DNA from 2 places in the Massilia sp. X63 genome. Region 2 is predicted to be linked to the other one. Evidence: predicted binding sites of a transcription regulator. Region 2 holds the regulator's gene; the other holds the start of a gene.

Region 1 (4,177 bases), on a different contig from region 2:
TGGCCAGGCTGCGGCCCTGGGTCAGCTCCTTGATGCGGGCCAGCAGGAAGGGCGTCACCGCCTTGCCCTTCACGCCTTGCTGCTCCGCTTCACCCAGCGCCTGCGCGATGATGGCGTCGATCTCGTCGGCCGGCATCGCCGATTCGCCCGGCACCGGATTGCTCACCACCACGCCGCCCGCCATGCCCAGCTGCCACTTGGTGCGGATGAAGGCAGCCTGCTCCTGCGGCGTATCCAGCTGGAAATCGGCCTGGAAGCCGCTCTCGCGGGTGAAGAAGGCCGGGAAGCCGGGCTGGCCAACGCTCACCACCGGCACGCCTTGCGTTTCCAGGTATTCCAGGGTCAGGCCGATGTCGAGGATCGACTTCACGCCGGCGCACACCACCGCCACGCTGGTGTGGGCGAGTTCCTGCAGGTCGGCCGAGATGTCGAAGCTGGTCTCGGCGCCGCGGTGCACGCCGCCGATGCCGCCGGTGACGAACACCTCGATGCCGGCCAGTTGGGCGCAGATCATGGTGGCGGCCACGGTGGTGGCGCCCAGTTTGCCGGTAGAGAGCACGTAGGGCAGGTCGCGGCGGCTGACTTTCATCGCATCGGGAGAGGCGCCCAGCAGTTCCAGCTGCTGCTCGGACAGGCCGACGCAGATATTGCCGTCGATGATGGCGATGGTGGCCGGCACGGCGCCGGCGTCGCGGATGATCTGCTCCACCTCGCGCGCGGTCCGCACGTTCTGGGGGTAGGGCATGCCGTGCGAAATGATGGTCGATTCGAGTGCGACGACGGGTTTGCCGGCGGCGCGCGCGGCCGCCACTTCGGGCGAGAACAGCAGGAAGGATTGCATGGTCAGTCCAGTTCAGATGCGTTGATGAGGGATTCCAGGTGGCCTGCGTCGAGCGTCGGGCAGACGGTCTGCGCGCACCCGATGGTCATGGCGGAGAGCTGCAGGCCGCGGCGGCAGGCCAGCCCGAGGTCGGCGGCGTCGTCGCCGTCCTTGTGCAGCGACCAGCAGACCGCGGCTGCGAAGGCGTCGCCCGCGCCGGTGACGTCGACCACCTCGACCCGCGGCGCTTCCAGGTGCATCATGCCGGCGGGCGAGGTATGCATGACGCCGCGCGCACCGCGCGTGACGATCAGGTCCTGCGCGCCCTGGCGCTGCAGTTCGAGGCAGGCGGCGCCGATGGCGGCGTCGCTGTCGAGCGTGCGGCCGACACGGGCCGCCAGCTCGCCCTCGTTCAGGATCAGCAGGCGCAGGCCGCGCAGGCTGTGCGGCAGGCGCGCCATCTTCGGTTCCGACGCCGCCACCAGCACCAGCGGCACGCCGTCGCGGGCGGCGTCGTCGAGCAGGGCGGCAACCGATTCGATCGGCAGGTTCAGGTCGGCCACCACCAGCGCGGCGCCGGCGCGCTGCTGCTGGCGGGTGGCGAGAAAGGCGGGGCTCAAGCGGTCGTTGAGCGCCATGTCGGCCAGCGCCACCACCATGTCGCCGTCGTGGCCCAGCACCGCGGTGTAGGTGCCGCTGCTGGCGCCATCCAGGCGCAGCGCGCCACGGGTGTCGATGCCGGTTTCCTCGGCATGGGCGAGCAGGGCGCCGCCCGAAGCGTCGTTGCCGACCGCCGTGATCAGGGCCGTCGGTGTCCCCAGGCGCGCCAGGTTCTCGGCGATGTTGCGGGCCACGCCGCCGAAGGATTCGTCCTGCGAGGCCGGGTTCGAGGTGCCGAGCACCAGCCGGTCGATGCTGCGCAGCTTGCGGTCCAGGTTGGACGCGCCGATGCAGACGACCGGGCGCTGGTCCGGCAGCACATAGGCGCGGCCCAGGATGCGGCGTTCGCGCACCAGCGTGGCGATGTAATTGGCCACGGCCGAGCGGGACAGCCCCAACTGGGTGGCGAGGTCCTGCTGCGAGATGAAGGGATTCGCGCGGATCAGCTCGTACAACTGTTCTTTTTTAGGCAGGTCGGTCACGGTGGTGGCGGTAGGCTAGGCGTCGGTCTAAACAAATGTCCATCAATACTAGACAAATGTTTGATGGCTGTCAAAGCATTCTTCGGTGTTGCCGAATTTGCAGGTCAACAATACACCGCCTAATTTATTTTTTAAACCAATAAATCGACAAGAAAAATGGTATTTGCCATACATATCGCCCCTCATGCATAGTTATAATATTCCGGCTGATATGTGTCTCTTGCTCATTGTCTTGTAGCAGTTCGTAGCAGCCTCCTCACACCATCTCCCGATCCCGCATACAAGGACAACCATGTTCAGCAATACCCCATTTGAAGCAGCAGAAGTCATCCAGGCCCGCAAACCCGGTTTCCAGCCGCGCGCCGCACTGATCCTGGGTTCGGGCCTGGGCGTGCTGGCCGAACAGATGACGGATGCGGTCTCGATCAGCTATGCCGACCTGCCGGGCTTCCCGATCAGCACCGTGCACGGCCACGCGGGCGAACTGGTGCTCGGCACCCTGGCCGGCGTGCCGGTGGTGTGCATGAAGGGCCGCGGCCACTTCTACGAAGGCTATGGCGCCAACGTCATGACCTCGGCCGTGCGCACCTTCAAGCTGATCGGCTGCGAGATGCTGCTGGTGACCAATGCCGCCGGCTCGCTGCGTCCCGAAGTGGATGCGGGCAGCGTGGTGGTCCTGAACGACCACATCAACCTGCTGCCGGGCAGCCCGATGGCCGGCCCCAACGACGAGCGCTTCGGCCCGCGCTTCTTCAGCATGGCCAATGCCTACGACGCCGAGCTGCGCGCCCTGATCAAGGAAACCGCAGCAAGCAAGGCCATCACCCTGCACGAAGGCGTGTACCTGGCCTGCCCGGGCCCGAACTTCGAGACCGCCGCCGAAATCCGCGCCTTCAAGACGCTGGGCGCCGACGTGGTCGGCATGTCGGTGGTGCCGGAAGTGATCTCGGCGCGCCACTGCGGCCTGAAGGTCGCCGGCATCTCGGCGATTACCAACCTGGCCGAGGGATTGACCCCGTTCCCGCTGTCGCACGAGCAGACCCTGAAGTACGCCGCGATCGCGGCCAAGGACCTGGTCACCCTGATCCATTCCTTCATCGAGCGCCTCGGTTCGACCCCGCGCGCGACTGCGTAATTTTTCTTTAGCGAGCGATACCATGTCACGCGCATTCATCCTCCTGCTTGACTCCTTCGGCCTGGGCGCCTTGCCCGACGCCGACAAGTACGGCGACGCCGGCGCCAATACCTTCGGCCACATCGCAGCCTGGGCCGCGAAAGAGGGCAAGCCGATGTCGCTGCCGAACCTGGAGCGCCTCGGCCTGGCCGCGGCCGCGCACAAGGCCAGCGGCGAATGGGCCGCCGGTTTCCAGCAGCGCGACGGGTTTACCGGCGCCTGGGGCGCCGCGCGCGAACAGTCGACCGGCAAGGACACGCAGAGCGGCCACTGGGAGATCGCCGGCGTGCCGGTGCTGTTCGACTGGGGCTACTTCCCGAAGACCGTGCCGTCCTTCCCTCAAGAGCTCACCGACAAGCTGCAGGAGCTCACGGGCGTGCCGGGCTGGCTGGGCAACTGCCACGCGTCCGGCACCACCATCATCGACGAGCTGGGCGACGAGCACGTCGCGACCGGCCGTCCGATCCTGTACACCTCGGCCGACTCGGTGCTGCAGATTGCCGCGCACGAAGAGCACTTCGGCCTGGAGCGCCTGTACGGAGTCTGCGAAGCCGCGTATGAACTGGTCAAGCCCTACAACATCGGCCGCGTGATCGCGCGTCCCTTCCTGGGCGCGAACGGCAAGTACAAGCGCACCAGCAACCGCCACGACTACGCCGTGCCGCCCACCGCGCCAACGCTGCTGGACCACGTCAAGAACGCCGGCGGCGAAGTCATCGCCCTCGGCAAGATCAGCGACATCTTTGCCGCGCAAGGCGTGACCCAGCTGATCAAGGGCGCCGACAACATGGCCCTGTTCGACCGCCTGGTCGAAGTGGCGGACACCGCGCCGGGCAAGTCGCTCACCTTCGTGAACTTCGTCGACTTCGACATGCACTTCGGCCACCGCCGCGACGTCGCCGGCTATGCGAACGCGCTGCACGAACTGGACGCGCGCCTGCCCGAGTTCATGGCCAGGCTCAAGGACGGCGACCTGGTCGTCATCACCGCCGACCACGGCTGCGACCCGACCGCGCCGGGCTCGGACCACACCCGCGAGCA
Region 2 (4,177 bases):
CTGCCCGGACCATGAAGATTCCATGCTTTACGCCGGCCGGCCGGATGCCCTGGCGCCGTCATCCAACTGATGAAACTTACTATGGTCCCTTGTTCCAGTACCGGTTTTACGATTATCACGTCGGCACGCCTTGCCCCGGACAGCGGCTACCTCGGCTACTTCTCGATTTACGCTGCCGGGGTGGACTGGACGGTCGACGCACCGACGTTTCGTGAACACAGGGTGAACTGGCAGCAGGCCCAATCGCTGTGCGATGCAATGGAGGGGGCGCATCGGAGGAGCCTGGCATGGCTGGAAGGGCAGGCAGGCCGGCCATGACGCCCGCTGCACGGCCCGGCGGGCGCTAGCGCTCAGGCCATCCGGTGCGGAAATGCGCGCGCCGGTACGCCGCCGGCGTGGTGTCCATGGTGCGCCGCATGGCGCGCGTGAGGGCGCTCTGTTCCGAGAACCCGGCGGCCAGCGCGATCTCGGCCAGCGGCCGGTCGGTGCCTGCCAGCCACTCGCAGGCGCGCCGCAGGCGGCAGCCGAGCAGCCAGTCGCCCGGGGTGCAGTCGTGTTCGAGGCGGAACAGGGCGTGCAGGCGGCTCACGCTCAGGCCGGCGGTACGCGCCATGCGCTCGGTGCTCCAGGGCAGGCCGGGTTCGGCCTCGATGCGCGCCAGCAGCGCGGCCAGGCGCGAAGCCGGCTGCGGCGCGCCGACGGTCAGGGTATCGAGCAGCAGCGGGGTCCAGCCGGCCAGTACCGGGGGCGCGGGCGGCTGGGCGGCGGCCAGGATGCCCATGAATTCGACCAGCTTGCGGGCGGCGGGGCCGATGGCGGTGAAGGGGCGCTCGAGCAGGCGCTGCCACGGACCTTGTTCGAGATTGGCCGCGCCGACATCGAGGATCAGGGACTGGTTGGCGCCGGCGCTGTATTGCGAGTGCCAGGCGCCCGGCGCGACCACGGCGCCGTGGAGTGGATCGAGCCGCCCCTGGCGGCCGGCGATCTCGAGCGCGACTTCGCCCTTGAGGGGCAGCACCAGCTGGGCATAGTCGTGGCGGTCGGCGAGCCGCGTCTGGCCGTAGCTGCGAACGTGCAGGTCGAGCAGGGGCGAGGCGGACATGCCGGCCGCGTCAGCCCATCGGGCTGCAGACCTCGGTGCCGGCTGCCAGGGCCTTGAGCCTGACTGGGTCGAGCAGGGTGACTTCGCGCTTGTCCACCTGCAGCCAGCCCTGCTTCTTGAAGCGCGACAGCAGGCGGCTGACGCTTTCGATGGTCAGGCCGAGGTAGTTGCCGATGTCTTCGCGCGACATGCGCAGCTGGAAGCTGCTCGGCGAGTAGCCGCGCGCCGCGTAGCGCGCCGACAGGTTGACCAGGAACACCGCGAAGCGCTGCTCGGCACGCATGTTGCCGAGAAGTAGCATCACGTTCTGTTCGCGCGTGATTTCCTGGCTCATGATGCGGTGGAAGTGGCGCAGCAGGGCCGGCACGTGGCCGAACAGCTCTTCCAGGCGCACGAACGGGATCTCGCACACCTCGCTGTCTTCCAGGGCCACGGCGTCGCAGTGGTGGGTGCCGCTGATGGCGTCCATGCCCAGCAGTTCGCCGGCCATCTGGAAGCCGGTGATCTGGGCTTCGCCGGCGGCGTTCACCTGGTAGGTCTTGAAGTGGCCGAAGCGCACCGCGTACAGGTTGCGGAAGGGCTCGCCCATGGCGTACAGGCGCTCGTCGCGCACGAGGCGGCGGCGGCGGCCGATGATCTGGTCGAGGCGGTTGATGTCCGCATCTTCGAGGCCCATCGGCAGGCACAGCTGGTGCATGCTGCAGGCGCTGCAGCTGGTCTTGAGGGCCTGGATGCTGATCGGCGCCTCGCCCGGAAGGGAGATGGGATGGCTCATTTCGGAAAAAGGCGGATTGCTGACGCAGCCATTATAGACGGCTGTTCGGCTTCTGGGCTTTCATTTTCCGGAGGGAAGAAGGTGGCCGGCCTGGCCGGCCACCTTCCAGCTGCCGGACGGCGCAGGCGCTTACAGGTGGTGCCGTTGCTCAGCCTTCATTTTGTAGTACGCCTCCCGGCCCTTGGCGCGCACGGTGGCGGCGATCTGCGCGGCCTCTCCGGCCGCCTGGTTGACCGAAGCAAAGGCGTCCGGATCGGCCTTGAACGACTCGACCGCCCGCTGGGACTCGGTCGTGCCGGCCAGGGCCAGGCCGAAGGTCGCGGACACCGCCAGTTCGGCCGCCAGGGTCTCGGCGCTCGGCGCGACCACCGCGGCGCCGGCCTTGGCGGCCTCGGACGCTTCCTGCTTCGCCTGCGGGGCCGCCAGGCTGCGCGCCAGCGCCATGTCGCCCGCCACCTGCTTCAGGAAGCCGACCGCGGCCTGGCTGCCGGACAAGTTGGCCAGGTCGCCCAGGCGCAGCAGGGCGGCGTTCTTAGCGTTGAACACCGCGCGGCCGCTGCGCTGGCTGCGCACGAAGTCGATCATTGGCTGGACCGCGATCGTGCTGCCGATGTAGCCGAGCGTGGCCACGATCTGCGGCAGGAACTCCTCGTGCCGTTCCGGCTCGTTGACCAGCCAGTCGAGCAGTAGCCTGGCGTCCTTCTCGGTATATTGCGAGGCCAGCTCGTAGGGCACCCCTTCGATCCAGTGCTGGGACACGAAGTCGCGCACGTCGCTTGGCGCCTGCAGGCCGCCGGCGCCGCAGGAGCAGCCGCCGGCAGGCATCACTTCCTTGCCGTCGATGCTGAGCGGGCCGGCCAGGTAGGCGGCCGACTCGGTGCCATTGACCACGTTGTGGTCGACGCCCACCGAGGGGTACATGACCGCGCGCGGGTCGTCGGTGCGATGCGGCAGGCCGCAGTTGTGGCCGTACTCGTGCACCCAGATCAGGCCTTCCTGGTTGGCGGTGAAGCGCACCGCCGCCACGTTCACCGTGGTGCTGCCGACCGGGGCGCAGCCGATGATGCTGTCGCCCGGGCCGCCGCACCAGCGGATCGCCTGCACGATCTTGACCCCGCTGCCCGCCGTCAGGAGGGCGGTGAGGTCGGCCGAGGTCTGGATGGTGCCCGGGACCGTGGCCGGCAGCACCCGCACCGCGCCGTTGCGGACGAACTGGACCGGGGTGGCGACGTCCGGCCCGGTGTCGTCGTTCTGGAGGATGGCGCCCATGTCGGCCAGGATCCGGTCGGCCTCGGCATCGCTCAGGGCCACGCTGCTGTGGCGGTGCACCGTGACCGACACCGTGCGATTGCCCGGGGGCGCCGCGTTCGGGTTGACGATCAGGTAGTCGACATACAGCGGGATGTCGGCGCCCCACGCAATGTCGACCCAGATGTCGACGCCGCCGGCGCGCGGGGCCACGTTATGCAGGGTGTAGCGGGCCGAGCCGATGAACTTGCCGGCCTCGGGGCCGCCGGGAGCGCCTTCGCCGATGGCCACGAAGACCTGCGAGCGGGTGCCGATCTGGTCCCAGTTGAGGCGCAGCACCCATTGGCCGCGCCGCAGGCCCCAGTCATGGCGGTAGGTGAAGCCGTTGCCGGACAGTGCGGGCGCGATGCTGGCTGCGCCGGCCTGCACCTGCGCTTCGGCTTCGGCGTAGGGCGCCTGGTAGGCCGAGGAGACGGCGGGATCGCCCGTCGTGCGCGGATGGTCGAGGCTGAGGGCGGCGTCCCGGTCGAGACGATCGTTTGGCGACATGCTGTTCTCCTTGTGGCTGTGATGGGTCAGGGAGTGACGACGAGGTAGTCGACGTAGAGCAGGATGTCGCTGCTCCATTCGACGTCCACCCAGATGTCGACGCCGCCGGCGCGCGGCGCGACGTTGTGGACCGTGTAGCGCGCCGAGCCGATGAACTTGCCGGCATCCGGTCCGCCGGCGGCGCCTTCGCCGATCGCCACCAGCACCCGCGAGCGCGGGCCGATGGCCGACCAGTTGAGCCGCAGCACCCACTGGCCGCGGCGCGCGCCCCAGTTGTGGCGGTAGGTGAAGCCGGTCCCGCTCAGTTCGGGTTCGGGGCCGGCTGCGGCAGGCTGGAACAGTTGCCGCACGGCGCCTCCGTCCACGTCCTGCCGGACTTCCGCGAACGCGGTCGGCACGGCCGAGGAAGCGAAGCGCATGTCCGCGCCGCCGGCGCCGGGCGCCAGCCGCGCGGCTGCCTGCTTGATCTGGTTGTTCGTCATGACCATTTCCTTTTCACATCG

The links. Region 2 encodes FNR, which switches genes on or off when oxygen is low (the NO sensors DNR and NnrR bind a similar motif). Its sites were predicted from a motif close to TTGATNNNNATCAA; they were not measured.
Region 1: a site for FNR is predicted at 2,023-2,036, ahead of AB3347_RS11835 (carbohydrate kinase). Genes of this name have one in related genera too.

What each region holds. Positions count from the first base shown of each region.
Region 1 is NZ_JBFTEF010000005.1:98,160-102,336, reverse strand. Features, by position in the region: gene AB3347_RS11840 (pseudouridine-5'-phosphate glycosidase) at 1-841, opposite strand, end outside; gene AB3347_RS11835 (carbohydrate kinase) at 844-1,962, opposite strand; gene xapA (xanthosine phosphorylase) at 2,255-3,097, shown strand; gene AB3347_RS11825 (phosphopentomutase) at 3,120-4,177, shown strand, end outside.
Region 2 is NZ_JBFTEF010000030.1:375-4,551, forward strand. Features, by position in the region: gene AB3347_RS25590 (AraC family transcriptional regulator) at 344-1,102, opposite strand; gene fnr (fumarate/nitrate reduction transcriptional regulator Fnr) at 1,113-1,877, opposite strand; gene AB3347_RS25600 (hypothetical protein) at 2,007-3,674, opposite strand; gene AB3347_RS25605 (hypothetical protein) at 3,701-4,156, opposite strand.